DNA from 4 places in the Brevibacillus ginsengisoli genome. Region 2 is predicted to be linked to each of the others. Evidence: riboswitches for the same ligand, from Rfam matches in the RefSeq annotation. Region 2 holds a riboswitch; each other region holds the start of a gene.
The links. Region 2 has a riboswitch for S-adenosylmethionine ahead of metK (methionine adenosyltransferase). Riboswitches for the same ligand answer to the same signal wherever they lie in the genome.
Positions count from the first base shown of each region.

Region 1 (4,486 bases), on a different contig from region 2:
CGACCGGACAAATCATCTCAGCCGTCCGCACGGCATTTAATGGCCAGACGGTAACCAAGTATCGTACGGGTGATGATGAGATCGATATTGACATTAAGCTTCCAGAGATCTATAGAGAAGATGTAAACTATTTGAACAATCTCCGTATTTCTGGTCAAGGAGGAGCACAGATCGCTCTTTCTTCAGTGGCAACCATTAAAAAGGTAGATGTTCCAATTGCCATCAACCGTGAAGATCAGTCCCGACAAGTGAAAATCACAGCAGATTTGAACGGACGAGATCTTAACGCCGTGATGAAGGAAATCAAGACAAAACTGGATCAATTAAACCTTCCAGACGGCTATCTGCTGAAGTACGGCGGACAAAGCAAAGACATGGTCGAATCCTTCACGAGTCTAGGTGTTGCCATTCTGTTGGCGATTATTCTGGTTTATATGGTAATGGCGTCGCAGTTTGAATCCTTCTTTAGTCCGTTTATTATCATGTTTGCCTTGCCACCGACACTTCCAGGTGTCCTGATTGGTCTAGCGGTAACGGGAACTACCCTGAGTGTATCAGTTCTAATCGGGTATATCCTTCTGGTCGGTCTGGTTATGAACAACTCGATCGTATTGATTGACTACGTGAATCAGTTGCGGAAAAAAGGTCATGATGCCAAAGAAGCCATTCTGATGGCAGGTCCTATCCGTTTGCGTCCGATTCTGATGACTACGCTCACGACCATTTTATCCATTGGTCCGCTTGCGTTTGCGACCGGATCAGGTACTGAATTCCAGAAGCCAATGGGTGTAACAGTTATCTTCGGCTTGAGCTTATCTACATTGGTTACGCTGATTCTGGTCCCCATTGTGTATTCCTGGTTCAATGATTTAGGGATCAAGCGTCGAGCCAAAAAGGAGAAAAGAAGAGAGAAGAAGATGTTGAAAAAGCAGCAAAAGAATATGCCTACCCTGGAATCCTAGGCGTCTTAAGTAAACGGAGGGAGAGTATAAAAGTGAAAAAACAACACTTCATACTGGCGTTATCGACGGTACTTCTCTTAACTGCCTGCTCGCAAAAAGCACCAGAGGCAACGACCACAGCTGTAGAAAGAATTACCCCAGTACAAGTTGAGCTTGTGAAAAATGGTTCGGTTTCCTTGGATGCAGGACTGACTGCCAAGCTTGCACCTAGTCAGGAAGTGAATATCAGCCCGAAAGTAACTGGGAAGATTACTTCATTGCCAGTCAAATTAGGTCAATATGTAGGAAAAGGTGCGGTGTTATTCCATTTGGATGAAGCCGACCTGGAAAATGGCGTACGACAAGCAGAAGCTGCCCTGCAGGTTGCCCAAGCTGGCCTAAGACAATCTGGCAGCAACTCAAATAGTGGGCTCGAACAAGCGAAAAATGGATTGAAGCAGTCCGAGCAAGCCTTAAAAGATGCCCAAGTGAACCAGCAGCGCATGCAGAATTTGTTTAATCAAGGAGCGGTTTCTTCACAACAAATGGAACAAGCCAATTCACAGTTGACGAATGCCCAAACCGCTTATGACAATGCGAAGATGAGCTTGTCGACGGCACAACAGATGGGCGGTGTGCAAGTATCCGAGGCATCTGTGAAGCAGGCTGCGGTTAGTTTGCAAAACGCCAGAACACAATTGGCCAATGCAGTCGTTACTGCTCCTTTCAGCGGATATATCTCCAGTGTAAACGGAGAGGTTGGACAATTTGCTTCCCCGCAAGCACCTGTGATCACGCTCGTGAATACAAATCCACTTGTTGTTAAGGCGAATATATCCGAAAACGATATAACCAAGGTCAAGGTTGGCACAGGTGTAAAAGTGGAAGTAAGCGCGTTGGCAAAGGTGCTGGATGCCAAAGTAACTGCTGTGAGCCCGGTGATGGATCCGCAATTGAAAGCTTATCCGACTGAAATCTCCATCCCGAATCCTTCCAACGAATTAAAGTCCGATATGGTCGTGAATGTGAAGTTTAACTTCGATTCGACTGGGCAAAAGAAAGTACCATTGGTTTCCCGCAAAGCAATTTTTGAACGGGAAGGCAAATCTTATGTGTATGTGATTGAGAACAACGTAGCCAAACAGGTGGAAGTAACCGTCGGACAAGGAAGCAGCGATGAAGTTGAGATCCTTACCGGTGTGAAAGAAGGGGCTACCGTTGTTGTCAAAGGCCAGACATTGTTAAAAGACGGCGGTAAGGTAAAAATCCAGAAACAAGAATAAAGAATAAAGAATAAAGCAGTAAGCCTCCTTGACAACAAGTCACTCGGCTCGCTAGTATAAACATACAAAATGAATAGGAAAACTCACTTATCCAGAGAGGCGGAGGGACTGGCCCGATGAAGCCCGGCAGCGGATGTTGTACGCGATTCCATCAATCGTGAACACATCTGTGCCAATTCCAGCAGGAGCAATTCCTGGGAGATAAGGCGTGAATAACAGACACGTACCCCCTTCTCCGCTGAAGGGGGTTTTTATTTTTTATTAAATTGGAAAGTTTAATTGCTTTACAGTGGTAAAGTAATTAAACTTATCCATTCGCGCAAGCCTATCAAGAAAAGATTTCGTCCGCTTGCAGCCTCCTTGGAAGTGAAGCTTAGCGAAGGAAAGGAGAAAGGGAAAAGAGTCGCCACCCAACCCCGTAGGGGCGCGAAGCGTTTGGCGACTCCCTTTCGGATTGAGAGAGCGGACTTTCCAACTTCATTGCGAACTTCCACAGAGCGAAAAGGGACGAAGTCTTTTCTTAGTCGAACGGCTCAGGAAAGGAAAGAGGTACATGCGAATTCAACCTGCACACATTATGGAACAATTACCGACCCAATTTTTCTCCACATTAGTAGCCAAGGTCAATAAGCAGTTGGCCAAGGGCTACGACATCATTAACCTGGGTCAAGGGAATCCAGATTTGCCGACTCCACCCCATATAGTCGAAGAATTGCAAAGGCAGGTAGCCGACCCGCTCCATCACAAGTATCCGCCGTTTCAAGGGCGCATCGAATTAAAGCAAGCCATTGCTCACTGGTATAAACAGGAGTTTGACGTTGATCTTGATCCAGAAGAGGAAGTGGCGATCCTGTTCGGCAGCAAAACAGGACTGGTTGAGATTTGTCAGGTGCTCTTAAATCCGGGAGACGTTGCGCTGGTTCCTGATCCGGGCTATCCTGACTACTGGTCTGGCGTAGCGATTGCCCAAGCTCGAATGGCGATGATGCCTCTTCGTAAGGAAAACAACTTCCTGCCTGACTATAGCAAGCTGTCGCAAGAAGACGTGAATAAGGCGAAGCTGATGTTTCTTAACTATCCTAACAATCCGACTGCGGTCAATGCGCCGATTGAATTTTTTGAAGAAACCATACAATTCGCGCGTAAGAATGAAATTGTCGTCTGCCATGATTTTGCCTACGGAGCCATCAGTTTTGATGGCAAGAAACCCGTCAGTTTCCTGCAAGCCCCCGGCGCCAAAGAGGTGGGGGTTGAATTCTACACCTTGTCCAAAACCTACAACATGGCCGGCTGGAGGGTAGGAGCGATGGTGGGCAATAAAGAACTGGTGCGTCTCATTAACCTTATTCAGGACCATTATTTTGTCAGCTTGTTTGGAGCCGTTCAAATGGCTGCTGTTCGCGCTTTAACTGACTCGCAGGCTTGTGTACGTGATCTGGTGGCCGTATATGAAAGCCGACGTAACGCGCTGTTTGGAGGATTGCAGGAGATTGGCTGGCAAGCCGCTCCATCCCAAGGTTCATTCTTCGCCTGGCTGCCAGTTCCGAATGGACTTGGTTCCATTGAGTTTGCCGATCTTCTCTTGGAACAAGCGCACGTAGTTGTAGCGCCGGGAGTGGGCTTTGGCCCAACGGGTGAAGGATATGTTCGAGTCGCCTTGTTATCTCCAGAAGAGAGACTGCGTGAAGCAGCAAAGCGAATTGCCAGGCTGGGATTGTTCACAACCGAACAATTGTGAAAAATCAGGAAGTTTTCATTGAAATTGGAAATAGCCACAGATAAAATAATAAGAGAAAAATAAAGGGAAGGGGGATAGCGGAATGAGAATGAGCTGGATCAATCCGAAACATTTTCATTTCTATTTCCTTTCCCTTTTCGGTTGAAACACTAGAGCGAGATGCTTTAGTGTTTTTATTTTTTGGGGCGATAATGGAGGGATAGGATGAGGTACAAACGCGTTCTGATTAAACTAAGCGGTGGTGCTGTGGCCGGTGCGCATGAATTCGGATTTGACCCGGAGCGATTGGAGCACATTGCCAATGAGATTATGACGGTGGTGGGTTTGGGTGTTGAGGTCTGTCTCGTGATTGGCGGCGGCAATATTTTTCGCGGCAATATGGGAGAGAGCTGGGGAATTGAACGGGCGGAGGCAGATAACATCGGAACCTTGGCGACGGTAATCAACAGCCTGATGCTAAGAGGGGTATTAAAGGCAAAAACAAGCAATGAAGTTCGCGTCATGACCGCCATCCCGATTTCATC
Region 1 covers NZ_JBNJQR010000011.1:86,146-90,631, reverse strand. The annotation lists gene ACQCN2_RS20335 (efflux RND transporter permease subunit) at 1-962, shown strand, start outside; gene ACQCN2_RS20330 (efflux RND transporter periplasmic adaptor subunit) at 989-2,224, shown strand; SAM riboswitch class I at 2,309-2,432, shown strand; gene ACQCN2_RS20325 (pyridoxal phosphate-dependent aminotransferase) at 2,778-3,962, shown strand; gene pyrH (UMP kinase) at 4,167-4,486, shown strand, end outside.
Region 1: linked by a shared signal. The riboswitch ahead of ACQCN2_RS20325 (pyridoxal phosphate-dependent aminotransferase) and the one ahead of metK (methionine adenosyltransferase) in region 2 are both predicted to bind S-adenosylmethionine.

Region 2 (4,486 bases):
CTATTATGTACGTGATTATGGGAAGCTGAATGTTACGCTTTCCGTTGACAATCTTCGAGCCGACCCTGTCCTCTATATCACCAAGGGAAACCAGTTTGTGGATAAATCAGATGATGGAGAACGATTAGACCCTACGGAGAAGTCTAGTCTTGATGTTTCACCTGGTAAATACTTCATGAGGGTAAGCGATTATAGTGGGAACCAGATTACAGGCACGTACAGGCTTGATGTAGACTATACGCCAGAACGTAAAGATTTGAATGAACCCAACGACACCTATCGTCTGGCAACCAAACTTGGGTCGGGTACGTTAATGACAGGAACATTTCCGACACGAGCGGATGTTGACTGGTTTTCGTTTCAGCTTTCCACCGATTCGTATATAACCATACAGGCGCCGTATATACCAGTAAAATCTGGTGTGCAGCTAGCGCTATATAGTGAACGTGGTTTTGACTACGCGCTATTTTACGAAGATGAAGTTGCCCAATTATCGGCCAAAAACAAAACGATACTTGGATGGAAGCTACCGAAAGGCACTTATTATATCAGGTTAACGAACTCAAATCCTTTTAAATACGACACGTATCGAATCGTCGTCAAAAGAGAGCCGCTCTATAATGGGTACCGTGATATTAGTACGCATTGGGCGAAAGCGGACATTTCCTATCTGAGTAGTTTAGGCATTGTAAAAGGTTACAGTGATTATACTTTTAAGCCGAATCAGGCCATTACCCGAGCGCAGTTTTCATCTTTGCTTATTCGTTCATTAAACAGAAACGGAATCTATCCGAGTCGATCATCGACCAATCCTTTTATGGACTTAAGAAGTTCTCATTGGGCCTATAACGATATGCTGAAGGCGTACAAAATGGGAATTCTCAAGGGGTACCCGAACGAGCGAATCAAACCGGACCAATATATTACCCGAGCGGAGATGGCCGTAATGGTTGCGCGCGCAAAGGACTTATACACCTATAGTCGCGATTATTCATCTTTCATCGATGTCAAGGCTTCTCATTGGGCTTCTCCAGCCATCGAGTCGCTTTATTCCCACTCCTGGGTAAAAGGGGATAATTACTCAAGATTCCATCCGAACGCCAATGCGACGCGTGCAGAAATGGTTGTCTTGTTAAGAAGAGCATTCAGCTTGTAGGAAGGGGAAACACACATGAACGTATACACCAAACGAATTACGATAGCCACATTGGTAGGCATCAGCATCTTTGCAAGTCAGGTGTGGGCAGACGTCGCTGGCGCACCTGGATCAGCTGATGACCCTGTTGTTACGAAAAGCTATGTTGACCAAAAAATTCAACAAGCGCTTGGAAACGGTGGTTCGGGTGCAGGCGCTAGTACTAGTTCAAAGCTAGTGGTAGCCGAGTTGAAGCCAGGCAAAACTTTGTACGGGTTTGAAGGCACAGAATTTATCGTTCGAACTGGCAATGTGGTCTCGGTTGCAGGTGTGAATGGTGATGGGCTGACCGATATTACGGCAGGAGCTGACTTGCAAGCGGGAGCACCTGTTTCCGCTAACCACTTATTGCTAATTGCTCGATCAGACAATCGGGGTCTTCGACTGGAGCCGGGATATAAGGGCACCGCATACATCATGGTCCGCGGTAAATATGAGATTCGTTAGGTTCTATTTGTAGTCTGAACAAAACTTCTGTAAAAAATCACATTAGACATTGACACCATATGCAAAAAATATTATTCTATAGTGCGTAATGGATACTCTTATCCAGAGCAGGCAAGAGGGACTGGCCCGATGAAGCCCGGCAACCGTTCAAGCGGTGCTAACCAGCAGGATGGCAATACCATTCTGGCCGATAAGAGGTTAGGGAACGCATACAAAAAGCACCTTTTCCTCAATAGCTGGGAAAAGGTTTTTTTTTGGCCGTGAAAGAAACCTGGTTCGGCTACCCACACTATTCTTTGAGAAGAGCGAAGGAGGTAGGCCCATGGCACTACAAAAAGGACGTCATTTGTTCACTTCTGAATCAGTTACAGAAGGACATCCTGACAAGATTTGCGACCAAATTTCTGATTCAATTCTTGACGCAATTTTAGCGAAAGACCCTAATGCTCGTGTAGCTTGCGAAACATCAGTTACAACGGGTTTAGTTCTGGTAGCTGGTGAAATCACAACCAGCACCTATGTTGATATGCAAAAACTGGTTCGTGACACAATTCGTGGAATTGGTTATGACCGTGCAAAATTTGGATTTGACGCTGACACTTGCGGGGTAATTCTTGCAATTGGCGAACAATCCGCGGACATTGCTTTGGGTGTAGACCAAGCGTTGGAAGCAAAAGAAGGTAAAATGAGTGACGCTGAAATCGAAGCGATCGGTGCTGGTGACCAAGGTTTAATGTTTGGTTTCGCTTGCAACGAAACTCCAGAATTGATGCCACTTCCAATTAGCATGGCGCACCAATTGGCTCGTCGTCTGACTGAAGTTCGCAAAAATGGTACATTGGAATACCTGCGCCCAGACGGTAAAACACAAGTTACCGTTGAATACGATGGCGATAAGCCTGTTCGTATTGACGCAATCGTTATTTCCACGCAACATGCTCCTGAAGCTACCTTGGAACAAATTAAGGCTGACTTGATGGAACACGTTATCAAACCAATTGTTCCAGCTAACTTGCTGGATGGAGAAACTAAATACTTTATCAACCCAACTGGTCGCTTCGTTATCGGTGGACCACAAGGGGATGCTGGTCTGACTGGCCGTAAAATCATCGTAGATACCTATGGTGGTTATGCGCGTCACGGCGGCGGAGCTTTCTCCGGTAAAGATCCAACCAAAGTTGACCGTTCTGGCGCTTATGCGGCTCGTTATGTTGCGAAAAACATCGTAGCAGCGGGTCTTGCAGACAAATGTGAAGTTCAAGTTGCCTACGCAATTGGTGTAGCACAACCGGTTTCCATCAGTGTTGATACATTCGGTACTGGTAAAGTGACTGAAGAAGATTTGGTTACATTAATCCGTAAGCACTTCGATCTTCGCCCAGCTGGTATTATTAAGCAATTGGATCTTCGTCGTCCAATTTACAAACAGACTGCTGCTTATGGGCATTTTGGCCGTAACGATCTGAATGTTCCTTGGGAGCGTACAGATAAAGCAGATGCGTTGAAAAAAGACGCGGCTGATCTCGCAAAATAAGAACAAACTTAAGCCAAACGCCTAACCTCCGTGGTTGGGCGTTTTTACATGTATGCCCAATATTGCCCTTTGTTGGATTGTAATACAAAAAGGAGAATAATTGGCTTTGTCGAAATGAGTAAGGGAGTACACTGGGGGTTTCGTCATGAGAAGATGGCATCAAATCTTGATTGCATTTTTCTTTGTATTTCTCATTGTTGTCATTAGCGGTTTGCTGTTGAATGGACCGACACATACAGAAAATGTGCAAACTCTGCAACAAAATACCCCTTCCAAACCGTCTATTACACCAAGCAATAGGAATGCAGAATCAGATCCGTCCAATGTAACTGAGCCACGATCCGATTCCCAGGTTGCGAAGATGAACTGGTATCAGAACCAGGTTGTCGTTCTCATGTATCACCATGTCTCTCCCACAGGGGATAAAGAGTATACACTTACTCCTGAGCTGTTTAGCGAGCATATGAAGTTTTTGCATGATAACGACCTTCACCCCATATCGTTAACGGAATTTCTTCAATTTGTTAATACTGGGGTATTGTCCACGAATAATGCCGTGTTAATTACATTTGATGATGGGTATGAGAGTTTTTACAAAGAAGCTTATCCAATTTTAAAAGAGTTCAATTTTCCGTCAGTCAATTTTGTTATAGCAAGCAGACTGCGTGATAGCGTCGAACGGAAACGCCCGAACATGATACCGCCTCTTACGACCGAAGAGGTTCAAGAAATGATCGGATCAGGTCTGGTAGAAGTGGGATCACACACGTACAGCTTGCATGATCACATTGAGAAAAACGATTGGGGAGAGCTGGAACCAGGCACTGCCCCGGTTTATATGGAAGACATTAAACATGTAGAAGATGATGATACGTATCGTAATCGATTGTATGTCGATTTTACTATGTCCCGAGTAGCTCTAAGTGATCTGGTACATAAACCGATTGTTTCGCTATCGTTGCCGCACGGATTCACCAACCAGGAGGTATTGGATACAGCAAAAGATGCTGGTTACCATTATGTATTTAACTCACGGCGGGGAGTTGTGAAGCCTGGGGTCAAACCTTATGATATTCCGCGTTTTGGAGTAGGGTCTGATTATGTGGATGTGGACAAACTCAGGCAGATTTTCGTGGAAAACAATTCCGGACATTGAGAGGAACTTCTATGCCAAATGAACTGGATGTAAGTTTGTTAGATGGAGTCATATCCAAAACGATTCAGGCCGTTGAGCTGAGTAAAGAACAAATCTTTGAGATTGCCGAGAATGCTCGTCTGGAGAAAAAGACACTGGAGCATGAAATAGCGGA
Region 2 covers NZ_JBNJQR010000004.1:92,754-97,239, reverse strand. The annotation lists gene ACQCN2_RS09975 (S8 family peptidase) at 1-1,156, shown strand, start outside; gene ACQCN2_RS09970 (hypothetical protein) at 1,172-1,642, shown strand; SAM riboswitch class I at 1,738-1,839, shown strand; gene metK (methionine adenosyltransferase) at 1,965-3,176, shown strand; gene ACQCN2_RS09960 (polysaccharide deacetylase family protein) at 3,322-4,332, shown strand; gene ACQCN2_RS09955 (sensor histidine kinase) at 4,344-4,486, shown strand, end outside.

Region 3 (4,486 bases), on a different contig from region 2:
TGGCTGAAGCGAGCGTAGGAATATCCGCGTAGTTCTCAACGATAGGCACTGTAATGCGAGCATTCTCTTCCCAGATACCCAGTCCCTTGATCAGCTCTTGCCCTTGGATACTGAAGGAGCGCTGACCATAGTAAAGCTCCGAAATCACGTTGTTGCTAATGGTATGAACGTGAAAGCAAGCTCTGGCAGTGGCAAAATTCTTATAAACGACCGCATGAATCAGGGTTTCAGCGGATGGCTTTAACGTGGTTTGCTCAACTGGCTCAGAGTTTTCGTCCACAACCAGGTAATCCTCTGAGGTACATTTGGTTTTGTCTTTCCCGCTGGCGGTAACGGCGAAGAGGAGCGGATCAGACTCGATTTTGATCGAGAGGTTTCCGCTTGTACCCGGGAACCAATCGCGACGGGCAAACGTCATTTTGACATCGTCCAATTGACGGAAGGCTTCTTCTCGCTGTTGATCGGTGAATCCCATGGCTTAACGCACCTCCTGACGTTGGATGATCTGATCGAGACTTGCGATCACGTCAAAAAACGTGCCGAATGTCTCATGGGGGAGCTGCAGTTCACGGCACTTCTCCGTCAAAAGTGAGCGTGCAATAACGAAATCGGCAATTCGCGCTCCTGCCAAGTCAGTAATGCTGTCGCCTATGACAACCCGGTAGTATTGATCCGGATCATAGCTTCGGATAATGGTGGTTTTGCACATGCCGCAATCCGTCGAGCAGTGTTCATCGCATGAGTTCGGCCAGGTAATGGTAATCGTCTCTTGAGAGAAATCACTGCCGTTGCAATAGATTTGATCTTCCAAGCCAAAGGGTGCGAGCATGGGATAGACGAAGAAGTCAATACCGCCGCTGGTAATGAGCAAGGTGATTCCTTGATTTTTACAATAGTCGATAAACTGGGCAAAGCCTTCACGAATCTTGGCTTCACGCAGGAGGAAGTCAATCATTTCTTGCTTGCGTGAAGAAGGAATGGTGGCAAACAGCTTGCCAACCCCTTCACGAATCGAGATCTTCTGGGTAAGGATTTGTTCCGTCAGAGCCTCCCAGCCCGGTGGAGCGAATTCTTTCATCAGTGCGACAATATTATCTTTTTCGGTAATCGTACCGTCAAAATCACAAAAGAGTACAAGCTTTTTTTGCATTATTTCTGCCCCCATTTAGCTAAAGCAATCGCCAGCGGTTCAAAGTCATTCGCGGCTTCCTGCAAGCTTTGTCCGCTTACAACAGCCTCGATTGCCTTGATAAAAGCACGGGCTCCATCGGTAGCTCCGCCAGGATGACCGTGAATTCCGCCTCCCGCATTGACTACCTGATCCAATCCGAAGTCAGCATATAATTGGCTAACGAGTCCCGGATGAATGCCCGCAGATGGAACAGGGAAGGAAGGCTTCAGTCGAGTATCCGCACTTGTCAGATGAGCGGCGAGCGTAATCGCTTCGTCTTTATCCAGCGCCACGTTGCCATACGGAGAAGGGAAAAGAACCAGATCAGCCCCAGCCAGCCGCATCAGCTTGCCGAGCAACAGCGGCGTAGCGATTCCGTAATCAGGAGATGGATAGAAGGCTCCCGCTAACGCTGGATGCGCCATAATCGGCACAGTGATGTCAGGATCAGCGGCAAGGCGATGCAACACATCGAAGCCATAGCTCAACACATTAAATAGCAGGCATTGGGCTCCCGCATCAACTGCCCGCTTCGCTTTTTCCAACAATTCGTGAGTCGGGCCGGTAAGGTTAGCGCTGTAAAGCACATGTTTGCCTGTTTCCTGCTCCACCTCGTGGGAAATCTGACGAAAGGCTTTGATTCGCTCAAGGAAAGGCGCTTGGTCATCCGCGAAGAAAATCTCGTCGTCTTTTACCAAATCAAGACCGCCAAGAGCCTGCGCCCGGAATTGGGTCTTGAGATCCTCGAATGGCATGCCGAGACAGGACTTGAAAATACTCATGCACAGCGGACGATCGTGAACATCGACAAGATTGCGAATGCCTTCAATCCCGAACTTCGGACCAGGGAATCCTTCGGTGAAAGAGTCTGGGAATTGGATATCCAACAGTTTGATCTTGCCGTCCATGGATAATTTGCCGAACACACCGGTCAAGAGGGAAGGAATATCCTTGGTAAAGTTGCGCGTCGGATAACTGATGGTGATCGTTCCGCGTATGTCCCCATTATCAAGCTGTTCGATTGGATGAACGGAATGGACTTCACCAAGGTACGGACGGAGGGCCTCCTGTTTCGCGGCAGGCAAGTCTGTCCAAGAACCAACGGTCATTCCGACGGCAATGGCCTGCGCTTTTTTCTCCAGATCCTTGGCTTGGGTCAAATAAGTTACGAGTATCGTATCTTGGCTCACGAGATTGCCTCCTCGACAAAAAATGGTTGACCTTAACAAAAAAGCCCCCTTCAACGAGAAGGAGGCGTCATATGCGACATGCTTCTTCTCTCATCTCTCAAAAACCAATAAACGGGTTTTTGCAGGATTTAGCACCGTTACGCGCAAGTTTGTACGTGCACGCCGGTTGCCGGGCATCATCGGGCCAGTCCCTCTGCCTTCTCACAATAAGAGTTGTGTCAGAAAATATTGAATTGAACCGCTCTTTTCACACGGTAATCAAATCATAAGATGAGTTTTAGCCCCCTGTCAACTATGAGTTTGGTATCGAGTAAGGGGAAAAAAGGTTCAGGGAGTTGTCCGCACATACACGAAAAAATAGGTGTTGACAATTTGCGGGATCGCTGTGTATGATTCATCGTAATCGCAAATCGAATAGTTTGAAAAATGGATTTCCTTATCCAGAGACGGTGGAGGGACTGGCCCGATGATACCCAGCAACCGACACATTGCTTACTAGAGTTCGACTCGTAAGAATGTGCACGGTGCTAATTCCTGCAGAAAAACATTCTGGTAGATAAGGGGGAACGACAACGTTGACGACGTATGCACAGGACCTCTTTTCTTTGGAAAAGAGGTCTTTTTTCGTACCGCTATCAAAAACATGGTGTGAACAAGTATGGGCAGAGCATAAGTATTTAGTAATGTTGACATCGTATTGTGACTACAAAGAAATCGCGCAAGCCTTTAAGGATCAGATTCAACTCTCCAAGCAGCAAGCAAGCCGTGACTGGACGGCATTCGCCGATTGGCTGTGCAATCGTTTGGAAGAAGTTAAACAGCGCCCCGTTGAAGAGGAAAATGCCCGCAATGCTTTGACACATGCAATCGGTCATTTGCGCGGCAGGCTTTCGGAAGAAGAAGCAGGTTCCTGGCATCTTTTGCTCAGTGATGATTGGAAGAGGGCGTGGAAAACGTTGTTTCTTCTAGCGATGGAACGCGGAGATGAATACCTGAAGGAATCCCGCCTTTTTTCACCCGACTGCCCGGTGGCGAATATATGGGTAAGAGTACGGGGGAAGGATTGGTTTATCCATAAGTCGCAAGCGGATTGGGTCATTCTTACTGCTGAGCAGGTTGTCCAAGAAGTGGCGGATTGCAAGGTGAGCAAGCTGGTGGAGTATCGTTTAATGGCTCAGTTGGAAGAGCTGACGAATCCGTTGGAAATATACGAGAAGTGCAAGAATTAAAAGGGCTGAAGAAGGGGGAAGATTCTGATGGCATATCGTCCATTATCGGAGCAGGATGCGGTTGAGTATGTGCGTCAATTGCCTGGGCTTTTCGAAGCGGATGCGAGGCTGACTAGTTCAGAAATCGGCGACGGCAACTTAAATCTGGTGTTTCATATCCGGGATGAAGAACATCTTAAAAGCGTGATCGTCAAGCAAGCTTTGCCTTACGCTCGGGTAGTAGGGGAATCGTGGCCGTTAACATTGGATCGGGCGCGGATCGAGAGTGATGCCTTGCACATTCAAGGGAAACTGGTCCCAGACCTGGTGCCGCAGGTTTATCATTTTGATAAGGAATTGGCGCTTACCGTCATGGAGGACTTGAGTGATCATATCATTATGCGCAAGGGCTTGATCAGCGGGGAGCGTTATCCGCAGTTCGCCAAGCATATTGGGCGTTTCCTGGCCGAGACCCTGTTCTTTACTTCTGATTTGGGGATCCATCCGTACGAGAAAAAGGCGTTGGTTTCCAAATTCATCAATCCTGAGCTTTGTAAAATAACCGAAGATTTAGTATTTACAGATCCTTATGAAAAATGCGATACAAACAATTTCAACCCATTGATTCAACGAGATGTGGAGACGATCTGGGCCAACGGATTGTTGAAACGTGAGATAGCCAAATTGAAATTTGGGTTTTTAACTCGCGCGGAGGCTTTATTGCATGGGGATTTGCACACAGGCAGTATCTTCGTAACCGCGACAAGCACCAAAGTCATCGACCCGGAATTCGCTTACTACGGTCCAATTGGCTTTGATATCGGGCAAGTGATCGCGAACCTGTTGCTCAACTATGCTGGACAGCAAGGCTTGCAAAAGACTGAAGAGGATCTTCAAGCGTATCGCCACTATCTGTT
Region 3 covers NZ_JBNJQR010000005.1:307,238-311,723, forward strand. The annotation lists gene ACQCN2_RS12770 (methylthioribulose 1-phosphate dehydratase) at 1-475, opposite strand, end outside; gene ACQCN2_RS12775 (2-hydroxy-3-keto-5-methylthiopentenyl-1-phosphate phosphatase) at 479-1,150, opposite strand; gene ACQCN2_RS12780 (2,3-diketo-5-methylthiopentyl-1-phosphate enolase) at 1,150-2,361, opposite strand; SAM riboswitch class I at 2,449-2,574, opposite strand; SAM riboswitch class I at 2,795-2,924, shown strand; gene ACQCN2_RS12785 (DUF1722 domain-containing protein) at 2,937-3,590, shown strand; gene mtnK (S-methyl-5-thioribose kinase) at 3,618-4,486, shown strand, end outside.
Region 3: linked by a shared signal. The riboswitch ahead of ACQCN2_RS12780 (2,3-diketo-5-methylthiopentyl-1-phosphate enolase) and the one ahead of metK (methionine adenosyltransferase) in region 2 are both predicted to bind S-adenosylmethionine.

Region 4 (4,486 bases), on a different contig from region 2:
AATGAACTTGGACTTTATATACCCGTCTGTGGTTTGGCGAAGGACGAGAAGCATAAAACGGCACAGCTGTTGTTTGGAGACCCACCAGAGCCCGTTGATTTAAAGAGGGACAGTTACGAATTCTACTTGTTACAGCGGATACAAGACGAGGTTCACCGCTTTGCGATTACCTTCCATCGCCAGTCGCGCGGAAAAACAATGCTGAGCTCCCAATTGGATGAGATTCCGGGAATTGGCGAGAAGCGACGCAAGCTCTTGTTCAAACATTTTGGTTCACTCACCAAAATGCGTGAGGCAAGCGTAGAGGATTTCCGGCAAATCGGTATAGGTGACAAGCTGGCGCGAGAGATCATCGAGAAGCTGCGCAAGCTGGACACCTAAAACAGTCATGACCGTTTTAGGTGTCCGCCATGCGGTCATCTCGACTTTAATGAAAAACGTTGAGATGTTTTTTGCAAAAATAGAGGTTGAACATGCCACAAACGCATGCTATAATCCAAAACAATTAAATAAGTAACCTCACTTCCCATAACTGGAGTGAGGTAGAGGCGCGAAAACCAAGAGTACCCCCCGAAGATGCGGGCATTAGCAGGGTGTGGGAAAGGGGAATTCGCCGAAGTGCAACAGGCGGCCCGATGCTTGTTGTGCTGGGTCTGTGTTGAAGAAGCACAGAACTGTCAACGCTGTATCAAATCCTAATACAACGTTGGAGAGCTATCTCACAGAGGATGAAGGACTTCGTGTATTCACGTGTTGTGAATAATGCGGAGTTGTTCGCCGACGTGTCCAAGGGAGGGAGGCACTGGTATGTCCATAAGTAGGGCAACGACAGGTCTAACCTTGTTGTTGCCTTTTTTGTTTAGGTCATCAACCGAAAATATTGCGTGAATAATAAATAAGCTTACGTGGAAGTTATGGTATCAGGATAGGATCAGTGATTATTCGATAGGGGAGAGAAACCAGATGGGATTGATCGTGCAAAAATACGGAGGAACCTCAGTTGGAACGATTGAACGGATTATGCGGGTAGCAGACCGGATTATTGAGACGAAAGAGCAAGGAAATGACGTCGTAGTTGTTGTGTCCGCGATGGGCAAATCCACCGATGTGTTGGTTGACATGGCGAAACAAATCAGTGAACAGCCACCGGCCCGTGAGCTGGACATGCTGCTGACAACGGGTGAACAGGTATCGATCGCGCTGCTCGCGATGGCATTGGAGAGCAAAGGTCATGCGGCGGTTTCGATGACCGGATGGCAGGCGGGGATTATGACAGATTCCGTACACTCCAAAGCCCGTATCCAAGACATTGATAATCAGCGAATTCGAGAGGCGATTAGCCAAGGGCGCATCGTGATCGTGGCCGGGTTTCAAGGAATTACGGAAGCAGGAGAGATAACGACATTAGGTCGAGGTGGATCCGACACGACGGCTGTCGCGCTGGCTGCCAGTCTGGAAGCGAATAAGTGCGAGATTTTTACGGATGTGTCTGGTGTATTTACAGCTGACCCAAGAGTTGTTAAATCAGCTCAAAAGCTGGACAGTATCTCCTATGATGAAATGCTGGAGCTGGCAAATCTCGGTGCAGGCGTGCTTCATCCACGCTCCGTGGAGACAGCGAAAAAATATAAAGTGCGTTTAGTCGTACGTTCTAGCTTTACGAATGAAGAGGGTACTTATGTGGAGGAGGGTTCGTCAATGGAAACAGGAAGAGTGGTAAGCGGTGTTGCGCATGACGAGGACGTTGCCAAGATTACGGTTGTCGGCATGCCGGCCAAAGTAGGAACATTATCCCTTTTATTCAACACATTGGCTTGTGCTCAAGTGAATGTCGATATCATTATTCAAAGCTCGTATGATGCGGCTGAAACCAATATTTCCTTTACAGTCTCAGCGGATGATCTGACGCATGCGCTGGAGGTATTAAATCAGAAATCAGCCGAACTAGGGTTTGATTCGGTTGAATACGAACAGGGATTAACCAAAGTCTCGATTGTAGGCGCGGGCATGGTGACCAATCCAGGTGTGGCAGCGGAGATGTTCAGACAGCTGGCGGAGCAACAGATTTCGATTAAAATGGTCTCCACTTCAGATATCAAAATCTCCTGCGTCATCCCAGCAGAGTTCACTGGGCTTGCGGTGACCACATTGCACACAGCCTTTGGCCTGGATGTGGAAGAAGCTGCTGTGGTACACGGAATGTAAGAGAACACACACAAAGAAGACTGGAAGAAGCTCGTGTTAGATATTGACACTTTCCTCTTCCAAATCGTATGATGAATGAAATAATATGGATTCTCTTATCGAGAGTGGTGGAGGGACTGGCCCGATGAAGCCCGGCAACCCCGCAGTAGCGGAGAGGTGCTAAATCCAGCAGACGCGCGACGCAGAAGAACTGCAATGGACGCGTTTGGAAGATAAGAGCGGGTATCTGTCTATTCAGAAATCAACCCCTCTTCTCTTCGAAGAGGGGTTTTTACCATTTGCGTAAGCCCGCTAGAGAGGTGAGGGACGAATTCTTTTCGTCGGATAGTAAGGGGGAAAGCGTTGTGCAAAAAGCATTCATTGGAGATTTGCAGCTGGAATCGGGGGAAGTCCTTAAGCAAGTGGAGATCGGCTATCAGACGTATGGTACCTATGATCCCAACCGTGATAACGCGATTCTAGTTTGCCACGCTCTAACGGGAGACGTATATGCTGTAGGTGACGGGAGTCGTCCAGGCTGGTGGGAAGGACTTATAGGGCCCGACATGCCGATTGATACAAACGAATACTTCGTCATTTGCAGCAATGTTCTCGGTGGATGCTACGGCTCTACGGGGCCAGCCAGCTTGAATCCTGAGACGAATCGCCCGTATGGTTCCAGCTTCCCGATGGTCACGATCCGCGACATGGTGCGAGCGCAACGATGTTTACTGAGTGAGCTCGGTGTTCACCATCTGTATGCGGTAATGGGTGGCTCCATGGGTGGAATGCAGGTGTACGAATGGGCAGTTGAATTCCCGGAGATGATGAATCTGGTCATCCCCATCGCTACTTGTTCCCGTCTCTCGGCTATTGCCATCGCCTATAATGATGTCGGCAGGCAGGCGATCAAGAACGATCCCGAATGGAACGGCGGAGACTATTACCCGGGCGCAGGGCCATCTAAGGGCCTTGCGGTTGCCAGGATGCTTGGGATGATAACCTATCGGACGGCTGAATTATTTGAAGAGCGCTTCGGGCGCAGCTTCAAGCAAGAATCAGAGAATCACGCGTTGGATATTACCTTCCAAATCGAAAGCTATTTGCGCTATCAAGGGGAGAAGTTGGTCGAACGTTTTGACGCCAATTCCTATCTCGCCCTGCTGCGGGCAATGGACTCTCACGATATCGGCAGAGGACGTGGCGGTGCAGAGCATGCCATCTCCCGTATTCGAGCTACGGTACTTATGATCGGGATTACCGATGATCTCTTGTACCCGCTAGAGCATCAAAAGGAAATGGCCAATCTGATGCGCCAGAATGGTGTGGAAGTTGAATTTCATACACTTGAATCCAAATTCGGGCATGACGCTTTTTTGGTGGAGTTTTCTCGTATGGGGCGGATTGTCACACCGTACGTCAAGAAAGTAAGATCGTGATCAGGACTTCCGATTGTTTAGAATCCTCTGACTTGACGACTTCCAGATGGCCTTCCAATTCTTTTTGTAACCATTGGCTAATTGCACCTGCGATGATCCCGCACTCCAGCATTAACGAAGAGGTCAGTCTGTCTACTTCAATATGAGAAAATACGGAGTGTGTCAACGAGTAACGAAAGGAATGCTCGGTCTCTTCAAGGAGCTCTAGCTTCCCCAAGCCGAGACGAATGAACGGCAGGATCAGGTCATCCGCATTTTTTATCGAAATTTGCGATCCCACATCTTTTCCTAACCAGTACAGAATGGGGCCTTCGCTCTCGCCTAAAAGTTTGCGTGTCAAGCAATCTCTCAACATATGGAAACCTAGGTACGGCATATTCATTTGCTCCAAATGAGACATTGTTTGTCCAGAAAATAATGTGTAGAGCGGATCGACTATGCGCATGATGATTTCTCCTTTGCTCATAGAGTTGATTTACTAGTTTTCATATTCCAATCTATGAGAATTTTGAGAATCTGATGACAATATTCATATAAAAAAGAGAAAAATCTTTCTAGATAGAATGAGATCCCCCCTATAAAAGCCTGTCATAACAGGTGTATAGGAGGGTTTTTTGTTTTGCAACTAATATGATTCTATCGATGGATTTAGTCTATCCATTGGCTTGACGCTCTCAGGGTACAGGAGTACAATAGTTTTGGTCACATATTGGACAATCTTTTTTCCGTAATCCGACACAATTTTACATAATATTAACAAGCAACTCATTTGTAAGCGCCTACCTTTATAATGGAGGTGCACTCGATTCGTTGCTTGTGACAAACATGTGAAAGGACGTGTCAACCCAATTAATTTTGGGACA
Region 4 covers NZ_JBNJQR010000001.1:369,934-374,419, forward strand. The annotation lists gene uvrC (excinuclease ABC subunit UvrC) at 1-381, shown strand, start outside; lysine riboswitch at 536-725, shown strand; gene ACQCN2_RS01935 (aspartate kinase) at 964-2,205, shown strand; SAM riboswitch class I at 2,298-2,424, shown strand; gene metX (homoserine O-acetyltransferase MetX) at 2,550-3,623, shown strand; gene ACQCN2_RS01945 (DUF2507 domain-containing protein) at 3,604-4,068, opposite strand.
Region 4: linked by a shared signal. The riboswitch ahead of metX (homoserine O-acetyltransferase MetX) and the one ahead of metK (methionine adenosyltransferase) in region 2 are both predicted to bind S-adenosylmethionine.